DNA from 3 places in the Lactobacillus sp. ESL0700 genome. Region 3 is predicted to be linked to each of the others. Evidence: predicted binding sites of a transcription regulator. Region 3 holds the regulator's gene; each other region holds the start of a gene.
The links. Region 3 encodes LexA, which represses DNA repair genes until DNA is damaged. Its sites were predicted from a motif close to CNAACANNTGTTNG; they were not measured.
Positions count from the first base shown of each region.

Region 1: xerS (tyrosine recombinase XerS) is a predicted target of LexA. The motif match lies at 2,258-2,271, and genes of this name have one in related genera.
Region 2: recA (recombinase RecA) is a predicted target of LexA. The motif match lies at 2,124-2,137, and genes of this name have one in related genera.

Region 1 covers NZ_CP113930.1:986,404-990,697, forward strand. Annotated here, with positions in the region: gene OZX63_RS04705 (manganese-dependent inorganic pyrophosphatase) at 1-572, shown strand, start outside; gene OZX63_RS04710 (helix-turn-helix transcriptional regulator) at 638-997, opposite strand; gene xerS (tyrosine recombinase XerS) at 2,324-3,394, shown strand; gene OZX63_RS04720 (NUDIX hydrolase) at 3,465-4,088, opposite strand; gene OZX63_RS04725 (DegV family protein) at 4,138-4,294, opposite strand, start outside.
Region 2 covers NZ_CP113930.1:632,491-636,784, forward strand. Annotated here, with positions in the region: gene OZX63_RS03320 (ABC transporter permease) at 1-462, shown strand, start outside; gene OZX63_RS03325 (glycine betaine ABC transporter substrate-binding protein) at 466-1,410, shown strand; gene OZX63_RS03330 (ABC transporter permease) at 1,410-2,069, shown strand; gene recA (recombinase RecA) at 2,206-3,312, shown strand; gene rny (ribonuclease Y) at 3,444-4,294, shown strand, end outside.
Region 3 covers NZ_CP113930.1:1,196,602-1,200,895, forward strand. Annotated here, with positions in the region: gene OZX63_RS05650 (ABC transporter transmembrane domain-containing protein) at 1-872, opposite strand, end outside; gene OZX63_RS05655 (YneF family protein) at 949-1,167, opposite strand; gene OZX63_RS05660 (DUF896 domain-containing protein) at 1,238-1,486, opposite strand; gene lexA (transcriptional repressor LexA) at 1,629-2,252, shown strand; gene OZX63_RS05670 (uracil-DNA glycosylase) at 2,278-2,928, opposite strand; gene OZX63_RS05675 (nucleoside phosphorylase) at 3,113-3,877, opposite strand; gene rplS (50S ribosomal protein L19) at 3,983-4,294, opposite strand, start outside.

The DNA of each region.
Region 1 (4,294 bases), 210 kb from region 3:
GTACAATTATGTGGAAGTTGTACAAACACTTTGGTGTAGAAATTCCGCAAAACATTGCTGGAATTATGTTGTCAGCAATTATTTCCGATACTTTGCTGCTCAAGTCACCAACTACTACTGATGACGACCACGAAGCTGTTGAAGCTTTAGCTAAGATCGCCGGTGTTGATTACAAGACTTATGGTCTTGACGAATTAAAGGCTGGTACTAACATTGCATCTAAGTCAGAAGAAGACTTAATTGATTTAGATGCCAAGAGCTTTGCCCTTAACGGCAAGAATGTTCGGGTTGCTCAAATTAACGTTGTTGACTTGCCAGAAGCAATGGAACGCAAAGATGCTTTCTTAAAAGCAATGCAAGCAGCATCAGATGCTAACAACTACGACATGTTTATGCTGTTAATTACCAATGTCCTTGATTCTGATTCAACTGCTCTTGTAGTAGGCTCAGATGAAGCTCAAGCAGCATTTGAAAAGGCCTTTGGTAAGGTTACTGACTCAGAAATTAGCTTACCAGGAGTTGTTTCGCGTAAGAAGCAAGTTGTCCCGCCGCTAACTGAAGCCTTTAACTAAAATTGAATAACAAAAAAGACGAAGTAGGGAATTGATCCTACTTCGTCTTTTTTGATTTTTGAAAATTAATCTTTGTTAATTTCTTTGGCTAAGATAATGAAAGACTTGCATACGCGTTCAGCCTTTTCAGGAGCCATTTTTCTTAATTCGTTAAGAACCTTCTTAATGAAAACTGGAGTATTATCTTGATGATTTTCTACCTTAACTTCTTTGAAGCGGTAAGCGTTCATGATAATATCTGGTGTTGTTGTATTTAAAGCTCTGGCGATTGAATCAAGCTTTTGAATACTAATGTTTTGGTTCTTAGTACGTTCAAGACGTGAGATAAAGTTAACTGACAAATCACTTAATTCAGCGAGATCCTCCTGTGTCAGTTTTTGTTCACGTCGTCGACGGCATATTTCTTTTCCTAAATTTATACTCATGGAATAAATCAACCCTTTCAAAAAAATAATCTCTATTCAAGATTATAAAATAAAATGTTAAGAATAATAAGTATAATCTTTAATTTCAAGTAACCGAATTGAAATTAAAAATTATTTTTAAAAACCCCAGATAGTATTGTAGGACATTTTGCTAAAAATTTAAATAAAAATGCACCTAGAAAAATTCAACTTAAAATAAAAAAGGGAAAAAGTGGCAAATATTATCTTAAATGGCGTAATTGCTTGTCACATGGGAAAGGTAAACAAAAAGATTAAAGTATAGTTAATTATTAAATGCAATGTATTTAATTTTTGCCTAGTAATCGCTTAAATTTTATAATTTTTAAAATATAGGATCCTTAAATGACTTTCAAATTAAATATTTACTTGGTTTAAGTAAGTAATTATTAATTTTAATCTGGTGAGTTTAGCGTGTCAGCAACTTGTTTTGGCAAATTTATCCAGTTATATCAACGATTAAGTAGCTATTATCTTTGCAAGAAAAAATTACGGGGTAGCAAGTTAAGAAGAGGAATATAAAAGAGTAAATGCTAAAATTATTCTTGATGTTACTTCGTATAATATATATTATGTAAAGTTATTTAGAAAAATAATTATTATTCAGAAGAGTCATCACTGACTGACTTTAAATTATGGTTTATTGTAAATAATCAGATCATGCAACGGTATTTGAATAAAAAAACTCAATTTGAGTTCATACAGAATTTATTTAACTGCTGAGATTGCAATTCTACGGCCAAATAAAATTATTTTGGCTGATAACTGATAACCTGTTAATCCAGTTAGTTTGAATTTGCTAGTTGTTAGTAATAATTAAAGTGTAAAGTAGTAATGACTGAATTTTTTAATGCAAGGATTTTATTTTGTATTATATATAGAAGAAATGAGTCATTAGTTTTATTGCGGACGTGGCCGTTATTATAAGTATTTTTTGGCTGCTATCATTAAAACTATAATTTTAATGATAGGTATAAAGAGCTGTCTTACAAGGTTTTAGCTAAATTAATTTAACTGACAATCAATAATTAATAATTTTTTAGCCAATTAAAAAATCAATCAGTATTTAAATTTTAAAACTTGGGAGCAAACACAAATGCTGAAAAAATAATTTTGTCTCAAAAGATGAAATTGCATGCCAGGAAATAATTTGTCGACTTAATAACTTAATAACGGCAATACCACGAATCCTACTTTTCTCCCTCCTCTTCTCTTTTATATCATTTTTCATAGTCAAAAATTCGAACATACATTCTACTTTTGCTTTATAATTATTAATGACAATAAACTATCAAGGAGAACATATTTGTGGAAACCAAAAAGTATTTAGACTTAATTGAAGCTGAGCTTACAGGCATGCCGGATTTTGTTAAGGAATATAATTTCGGCACCAACCATTCATTAACAACCACTTACCAATATTTAACAGAAATACGACGCTTTTTTGATTGGCTGCGCCAAGAAGGAATTTCCTCTGCAGCGGATAATCGGGATATTGACATTACTACACTAGCAAATTTGCGACGCAATGACATTATGTTGTACATTAATTATTTAGGCCACGTTAAAAATCAGCAAGGACATTTAAATTCACCGACAACGATTAATCGCTCAATTAATGCCTTACGTTCCCTATTTAAATTTTTAACGATTACTGCTGACAATAATGATGGTCAGCCTTATTTTGAGCGTAACGTGATGCTCAAAATCGACTCACTTAACAACACAAAGACGTTAAACTATCGAGCACATATCCTTGAGTCGCATATGTACATTGGAAAGTTAAAGTATCAGTTTCTTGATTTTATTGAAAATGAATATGAACAACATTGCAATAAGCAGGCCTTGCCGAGTTTTAAAATAAATAAAGAACGCGATATGGCAATTATTGCTTTAATTTTGGGAACTGGAATTCGAGTTTCTGAATGTGCCGGCGTTAACTTGTCAGATTTAAATTTGAAAAAGGCTACGCTCGATGTTACGCGTAAAGGTGGCCAGCGCGACAGTGTGCCGATTGCTGAATGGACTTTGGATTATATTACTGAATATCAGAAAGTTAGACGTGAGCGCTATTTAGCCACTAAAAAGGAAACTGCGTTTTTCTTAACTCGGTGGCATCAAAAGACAAAAAGAATGACAACTAATGCAATTGAAAAAATGGTTAACAAGTATTCCGCTAGCTTTGGTCACCCACTGACACCACATAAGTTGCGCCATACCCTTGCTTCTGAGCTCTATGGCGTGACTAAGGACCAGGTGCTTGTAGCACAGCAGCTTGGACAAAAAGGCACCTCAGCCACGGATTTATACACTCACGTCGATCAGAAAAAACAGCGTGATGCCTTAAATGAAATTTCTGAAACGGAAAATAAAGATTAAATAAAAAGTACCAATAACTGCTAATTTGCTGCGTAACAGTTATTGGTACTTTTTTATAGTTACATGAATTTTATTCAAAAGTCGTTTGCCAGTTCGGATCATGATATGCATCAAAGCAAGCTTTAATTTCTGCTTTACTGTTGCGCTCAGCTGATAACTCAGGTAGATCTTCAAGACTGAAATAGCGACAGTCAGTTGTTTCCGTGTTTTTGACAAACTCGCCGCCAACTTCACGACATAGGAAGAAAACATCAATGACATTAATTGCTCGCTCGCCGCGAATCGTATGTATGTGGTTGCGAATTGTAATTACTCGTTCGGCAACAACGTCACGACCTGACTCCTCTTTGGCTTCTTTAATGCAATTCTCTTTAACGGATACATTAGGCTCGCACCAGCCACCAGGCATTGACCAAGCACCATCTGTGGTTTCTCGCACTAGCAAAATTTGATCATCTTTAAAAATCGCTGCACGAGTGCCCAGTTTAGGCGTCTGGTAACCGTCATCACTGCTGAATAATGACTTAACCTGCTTGAGTGGCAAACCAGTTTTAGCGGCCATCATTTCTGTAGCAATAGCTCTAATTCGTTCGTAGCGCTCTAAGTCAAATTTGTCGTGACCATACTCCAAGCCATCTTGAGCTAAGCTTTGTAATTCAATTGCCCAATCAGTAAACTGATCTTTTTTATCCATGTTTTCTCCTTTAAATATTACAGAAAAAAGCAGCTATAAAAGCTGCTAATTATTTTGTTAAATCAATTTTGTCAATGTCGATCATCCAGCCAATGGCAAGTGATTTTTCACCTAAGTGAGTCGCAATGCCGGGGCTAAATCTGGTGATTGAAATTGTCTTATCTGGGAATTCTTTTAATAAAAATTCGTTTGCTTCCTTAACCTGA
Region 2 (4,294 bases), 560 kb from region 3:
GCCAGCATGTTGCAGACAATTCCTGCACTGGCGTTACTGGCGATTATGATTCCCTTTTTTGGAATTGGTCAAGTGCCGGCAATAATTGCATTATTTCTATATAGCTTAATGCCGATTTTGCGTAATACCTATGTTGGCTTAACAGGGGTAAATCAGGATACGATTGATTCAGCGCGCGGTCTAGGCATGACGCAGCTGCAATTAATTACGAAAGTCGACTTGCCACTAGCAATGCCGGTAATTATGGCCGGAATCAGATTATCGGCAATTTATGTAATTGCCTGGGCAACGCTGGCTTCCTATATTGGAGCCGGCGGTTTAGGTGATTTTATTTTCAACGGGTTAAGCCTCTACCAGCCGAGTTTGATTTTGGGTGGCACAATTCCTGTAATTATTCTGGCGTTACTAACTGATTACCTCTTAGGTAAACTGGAAAAAAGATTAACGCCGAAAGGAATATAGGGGGTGCGAGAAATGAAAAAACAAGTCAAAAAATTATTTTTAATTGTTAGTATTTTAATTGTAACTGTCGCTACAAGCGCGTGTGGCTTGCCTGGCTTGTCAGACAGTCAAGGCAGCAGCCAAAATATTCGCATTACAGCATTGACGACAACAGAATCACAAATAGTAGCGAATATTATTGCGCAATTGATTGAACATGAAACGCCGTATAAAGCAACTATTGTGAATAATTTGGGCTCAGCACCAATGCAGCATCAGGCGTTATATCGTCATGACGCCGATATTCAGGCTGCCGCTTATGACGGTGGTGAGCTGACTGCTAACCTTTTAATGGCACCGATTAAAGACTCTAAAAGAGCAAATGACACGGTTCGTCGTGAAGTTAAAAAGCGGTGGGATCAAACATATTTACATACGTATGGTTTTGCGAATAATTATGCTTTTATGGTTAATCAAAAAGAACAAAAACAAGATCATCTTTACAATATTTCTGACTTAAAAAAATATCAGAACAAGTTTTCTGTCGGGGTTGCGTCGGAGTGGGTTAATGCACCTGGAGTTGGCTATTCTAACTTTCAGACAGCTTACGGCATTACTTTTAGCAAGTTGCATCCGATGAATATTGGTCTAGTATATTCGGCGCTTAAAAGTGGCAAAATGAATGTCATCCTTGGTTATTCAACTGATGGGCGAATTGATAGCTACCACTTGAATTTGCTTAAGGATAACAAGCACTTTTTTCCACCGTATAATTGTGGGATGTTGATTAATAATTATGTCTTGCGCGAACATCCAGAGCTGAAGCCATTATTGACGCGATTGGTTGGTCATATTAATGTTCATGAAATTCGGGCGATGAATTATCAAGTTGATGATCATTTGCTTGAGCCCGCAACGGTCGCTCACCAGTTTTTAGTTAAGCATCATTACTTTAAGGAGGCGCAATAATGGCTAAATTATCGTTATGGCAGCAGTTTATCTATTATTATCAACACAATGGCAGTTATGTACTAGCGCAATTTAATCGGACATTTTTAATTTCAATTTATGGTGTTTTATTTGCGGCTATTATTGGCATTCCTGTTGGCATTTTTATCTCTCGCAATGCCCACTTAGGTGACTTTGTGGTTGAGATTGCTAACTTTATTCAAACGATTCCGTCTTTGGCGCTACTTTCAATTGTCATGATTGGGCTGGGACTCGGCGTAATGACGGTAATTGTCACCGTGACGCTATATTCGCTATTGCCAATTATTAAGAATACTTATACGGGCATGCGCAATGTCGATCGAAACATAATTGATTCGGGAAAAGGAATGGGCATGACAAGATTGCAGCTTTTATATTTGGTAAAGCTGCCACTATCAATGTCTGTTATTGTTGCCGGCTTGAAAAATGCGCTTGTGATTGCAATTGGTATAACCTCGATTGGTTCGTTTGTTGGTGCTGGTGGGTTAGGCGATATTATCATTAGGGGCACAAATGCGACTAATGGTAGCGCGATTATTTTAGCTGGTGCCGTGCCAACAGCGTTAATGGCGATTCTGGCGGACGTAGTTTTGAATCTTTTGCAAAAGTGGTTGCAGCCAAAAGGATTGCGCCAGTAATTTTTTCGTAAAAAAAGAGACTTTTAGCGTACTTAATAATGTGGGATAAAAGAATAAACATTTGTTCGGTTTTCCTTGCAAATAAGCAAGAAATCAAAGTATAATTAATTGGTATTAAATAGAGGAGGCAAATCGCTTGGCCAAAGACGAAAAACAAAAGGCACTGGAAAGTGCATTGAAAAAAATTGAAAAGAATTTTGGTAAAGGCGCCGTAATGCGAATGGGCGACAAGGCTGATACCGAAATTTCGACGGTTCCGTCCGGTTCGCTGGCACTTGATGCGGCTTTAGGTGTTGGCGGTTACCCACGAGGAAGAATTATTGAAATTTATGGACCTGAATCTTCTGGTAAGACGACGGTTGCTTTGCATGCTGTTGCTGAAGTTCAAAAACGTGGCGGTACCGCTGCTTATATCGATGCCGAAAACGCAATGGATCCTGCATATGCGCAAGCTTTAGGCGTTGACGTTGATGCGCTGATTTTGTCACAGCCGAATACTGGTGAGGAAGGATTGCAAATTGCCGATACCTTGATTGCCAGTGGTGCCATTGATATTTTGATTGTCGATTCTGTTGCTGCCTTAGTGCCGCAAGCTGAAATTGACGGCGATATTGGTGATAGTCACGTGGGTTTGCAGGCGCGACTAATGAGTCAGGCGTTGCGTAAGCTTTCCGGTAATATTAATAAGACCAAAACTATTGCGATTTTTATCAATCAAATTCGGGAAAAAGTTGGTATCATGTTCGGTAACCCTGAAACCACACCTGGTGGCCGTGCTCTGAAATTTTATTCAACAATTCGTTTGGAAATTAGACGCGCTGAAAAAATCAAGCAGACTGGCGGCGACATTACTGGTAACCGAGTAAAAATTAAGGTGGTCAAGAATAAGGTTGCGCCACCATTTAAGGTTGCTGAAGTCGACATGATGTATGGTAAGGGTATTTCTCAAAGTGGGGAATTGCTCGACATGGCAGCTGATAAGGATATTATTGCTAAGGCTGGTTCGTGGTACTCATACAATAATGAGCGAATTGGTCAAGGCCGAGAAAACGCTAAGAAGTACCTTGAAGAACACCAAGATATTTATAATGACGTTCAACATCAAGTTCGCCAAGCTTACGGCATTGATGAAAAATCAATCGCTGACCGTGAAGATCCGGAAAAAATTAAAGCTAAAAAAGCAAAAGATGAAAATGCGACAAAGGAAGCTTCCCAAAAAGAAGCTGACAACAAAAGCAAATAGAGTTGAAGAAATTAACCTTGACCTTGGAATTTAAGGCAAGGTTTTTTTCTTGTTGATTGACATGTGTCCCGCGGTTCTTTATCATTAATATTGTGTGAATAATCTAAAAAATAAAAAAGGCGATAGTAATCATGACAAATATAATTTTGATTCCCGTCGCAGTTGCTATTATTTCAATTATAATTGGCTTAGGAATTGGTTATGCAATTCGCAAGCACATTTGGGAAAAGAATGCCCAGAATGCGCAAAATGATGCTGACCATATTTTAACCGATGCAAAAGCACAAGTTGCTGCTGCAAAAACCGAGGTTAATGCGCAAAAGCAGGCTACCGAGGCCTTAAAGCAAAGTGCTGAAAACACTAAAAAAGAGAAAATTCTTGAAGCTCAAGAAAAAATTCAGGATTATCGGCAAAAGGTGGAAGACGAATTAAATGTTAAGCGTGACACAATTGCGCGTGACAATAATCGGCTGAAACAACGAGAAGATACCCTTGATCATAAGAATTCTTTACTTAAAGAACAAGAGAATGAACTCAACCAGAAAAAGGATCAACTACAAAAACAGCAGGAAGAACTGAATGATAAAGTTAAGACTGCTGCTGAGTTAGTCGATCAAAGACAACAGAAGTTGTATGAAGTTGCTCACCTTGACAAGCAGCAGGCTAAGAAGCTGGTGTTAGACCAATTAGCTGATGAGTTAGTCAAAGAGCGAGCAGAAATGATTAAGGACAGCAATGAAGAGGTAGCTGCTAAAGCAGACCACTACGCTCGTCAAGTAATCATTGATGCCATTCAAAGTAGTTCTGCAGATACAGTGGCTGAAACCACGGTATCTGTAGTTGATTTGCCTAATGAAGAGATGAAGGGACGAATTATTGGTCGTGAAGGCCGGAATATTCGTTCATTTGAGGCGCTGACAGGTATTGACTTAATTATTGATGATACGCCTAAAGTGGTTACTCTTAGCGGCTTTGACGCAAT
Region 3 (4,294 bases):
ATCGGCCAGACCATGTTACCAATGTAAGCAATAAAGGAAACTAGTTGACCAATTGTTAAGGTCTTGTTAGCAACCATTATGCCACCGTAAATAATCGTAATCGTGTATGTTAGACCAATAATAATTGTTCCTAGCGGGTCAAACAATGCATCCCATTTGAAGACTTTTTTATTAATCTTGATCGTGTCATCAACCATCTGGTCAAACGCAGCCGTATCTTCAGCTCCTTGACCGAAAGTTTTGATAACTTTAATCCCAGAAACTGATTCTTGCGTCTTATTATTTAACCGTGAGAACGCGGCCTGTGACTTATCAAAGGCATCATGCAGCTGGTTACCCAACTGCCATGCACCCCATGCCAAAACCGGCAACGGCAATAACGCCAAAATCGTTAACCGCCAGTCAACGAAAATAATCATCGCAATCATGGTTGAGACACTCATAATTAGCGAATCGACCAAAGTCAAAACGCCCGCGCCAGCAACATCTTGAATTGCCGAGACATCATTTGTTGCGTGCGCCATCAAGTCACCGGTTCGGTGACGCTGATAAAACGTCCGGTCCATTTCCATGAAGTGGTTAAATAATTTTGAACGTAATTGCCGCTCTAACTCGGCTGCGCCACCCCAAATTTGTTTGCGCCAAAAATAACGGAAGCCATATAACAATAGCGCTGCCGCAATGATCGCTAAAATTAGGACACCATATTGTGCCCAACTAATATGTCCTTGGTCAAGCTGATCCGCCATCAAGCCCAATATCCGCGGTGGTACTAAATTAACTACCGAAGTTAGTGCTAAAAATGTAATGCCGACTAAATAGCGTTTCTTTTCCTTTTTAAAAAACCAACCTAATTTAAAAAATATTCCCATTTTTATTCCTATCTGACCCAACACCAAACCAAAAAAGGCGGGGAACAATCCCCGTCTTTGCTAGTCAATCTCAAGATTAATTATTTTGATGCTTCATCATGTTCATCACTTGGTTAACCTTCTTGGCAGATGGTTTTTGTCCCATTTGTGACATCATCGCAACAATCATATCTTCACTGATTGGTGGATTTTCCTTAAAATACTTTTTCATATATGATCTTGCACCGTAAAAGCCACCAACAAGGCCGACTAACAATGCAACAATGATTAAAACAATTGCTAATGCCAAATTCATAAAAATTAACTCCTCAAAATATCCAATAGTTATATCTTACCTAAACTTGCCTAAAATTTAAAGGTTAAAATTAATCTTTTCTTAAACCTTTGCGCCTTTGTGCTTGTTTTGCCTTTTCAGACGTGATTTCTTTACCATTTTTATCAATGATTACCATATCTTCAATATTTTGTTTAAAACTAGCGCGGAAGTTTTTCAAAAATTCTTGATGTAATTTTTTACGTTCTTCTTCCTCTTCTTTAGTTAAATTGCCAGCCTTTTTTTTACGATATAATTCATTAATGCGATCGATTGATTTCTTTTCTTCATCTTTAGTCATTTTTACACCTCTATTAAAAAAGTCTACCCTATTTATCCCAAGAAAAAAAGTTTAAGTTCTTAGAACATTTGTTTGTATTTAGCAAAACTTTTTGGTAAACTTACCTTATAGAAATTTTATCTTATAGTAATGGGGAGCAATTATGCCTGTTAATCATGATTCCAAACAATTAGAAATATTACGCTATATTTATGAAACCGTGGCAGACCGTGGTTTTCCCCCTACTGTGCGTGAAATCTGTGCCGCAGTTAATTTATCTTCGACCTCAACAGTTCACGGGCACCTATCTCGTTTAGAGCGCAAAGGTTTACTAATTAAAGACGCCACTAAGCCGCGAGCTTTGGAAATTACAACAGAAGGCAAACGGGCATTAGGAATTAAGCCGAGCGAAATCCCAGTTGTCGGTGTTGTTACTGCTGGGCAACCAATTTTAGCCGTTGAAGATATTGAAGACTACTTCCCCCTTCCACCAGACTTAGCTAATGACGCTGGTGACCTATTTATGTTAAAAGTGCACGGCGAAAGCATGATTAATGCTGGTATCTTAAACGGTGACAACGTTATCGTACGTAAGCAAAGTTCCGCAATTAATGGTGAAATTGTTGTCGCAATGACCGAAGAAAACGAGGCAACAGTCAAGCGCTTTTATAAAGAAAAGACCCATTACCGCTTGCAACCAGAAAATGACACAATGGCACCGATTATTCTTGACCGCGTGCAAATCTTAGGTAAGGTAGTTGGCCTTTACCGCAATAATATTAATTAACCTCAAAAAGACTAGGATTTTCATTCTAGTCTTTTTGATTATCTAAATATGGCTTCAGTGCGAGCCAATCCTCTTTAATAGTTTCCGTCAATTTCCGATTATAAAAAACCGCTGCCGGATGATATTCCATTATCACCGTATATTTTTCCGTTGACCACTCATAGCCATCTTCAGCAGCATTCAACTGCAAAATTGGCGTTTGCGCAATTACTTGCCCGTGTTCTTGCGAAATGCTGTGGCCAGGGCCAAGTAAGCGTTCGATTGCGGTGCCGCCAACAGTAACGATAATTTTAGGCTGAACATGCGCAATTTCATAATCAAAAAATGGTGCATGAGCCAAAACTTCCTTCTTAGTTGGCTTGCGATTTGGCTGCTTAATGACCTCTTTATTTTCTTTCTTACTGAAAACCGTTTTAGTAGCATATGGCCGACTACGAACGACGCTAGTGATATAAACATCGTCGCGCGTTAAACCAATTAATGCCAAAGACTTCATTAATTCCTTACCCGAACTACCATGAAACGGAACGTGCGAGACAATTTCATCACGTCCTGGAGCTTCGCCAACAATCATTAAGGCCGGATTTTCTGGTCCTGCACCCTCATTTAATCCTTCTAATTTCATTCCCTGTGCTCTTTTTTGCACTTTTGTAATTAACCATTCTGGATATTTCATCACGTATTATCGCTTTCATTTCAAGACATTTGAGACTTTCCACATTCACTTGCTGTTTAGGCTTCACAAAGTTTCAGGGTTAAATTATCTATAATCACTATTATATCAGCTTTTGCTTTTGTAGATTGTGAAATCTATGTAGTTTCACGCTGGTTTCACATTAACATATTTCACAAGCGTTATTCTAGATTTTTGCCAAAATTTGTGCTGCTAATTGTAAGGCTAACTCGTGGGCATCCCTACCCCAGCCACGATCCTCATGCTTTTCTAAATTACTTAAAGAGTCGGCCGTAAACAAGATTTGCGCAAAATCAACGTGGCGAAAGTTTGCGCACGCTGCCATTGCTGCACATTCCATTTCAACGCAGGAAGCACCCAGCTGTTTAAACTGACTCACCTTGTCTTTTGTTTCGCGGAAAAAGCCATCGGTCGTCCAAGTAATGACTTCTTTAATCTTGTAGTCATTTTCTGCCATCAATTGTTCTACTCGCGATAAATAATCCGAATGCAAATCAATCATGTTGCTAGGAGCCAGATAATGAAATGATGTGCCCTCATCCCTGATTGCTTTCACAGGAACTAAAAAATAGTTTTCGGGTAAATCAACCAAGCTTCCAGCTGAGCCAATTGCTAAAACCTGCTTGACACCATAACTAATCAGCCAATCAAGTAGTTCGACAGCAGCTGAGGCACCGATTTTAGCTTGACAGAAAGTAACTTTTTCATTACCGAAAGCAACTTCATAGATTGGCGTCTCACCGTCAAAGCAATCATAATGACCCAGCTTGCGATGCGGATATTGAGACAAAAAATCAGCAATTGCCTCAGAAGTAATAAATGCAAACAACAATTTTTTAGGAAAATGATAATTCAGCTTATCGCGTTCATGATCGGGATCAAGTACAGCATGTGGATTAGCATCAAATTGCATTAGAAACGGTTCACTCATATTATCATCCTCCAATTATCGCAACATATTTTTATAGTACCACAAGAAATAAAAAAAGAACCATCTTCTTTAAAAGATGGTTCTTTTTGAATGGTAAAGCGTGAATTAACGACGCTTTTCTGCGATTCTTGCAGACTTACCATGACGTTCACGTAAGTAGTAAAGCTTAGCACGACGTACACGACCGTGACGTAATACATCAACCTTAGCAACACGTGGGTCGTTAACTGGGAAAGTACGTTCAACACCAACACCAGAAGCAATCTTACGAACAGTGTAAGTTGCAGCAATGCCAGCACCCTTTCTCTTAATTACGACACCTTCGAACATCTGGATACGTTCATGAGTACCTTCAACAACGCGAACGTGAACACGAACAGTGTCACCAGCGCGGAAGTCAGGAATATCATCACGTAA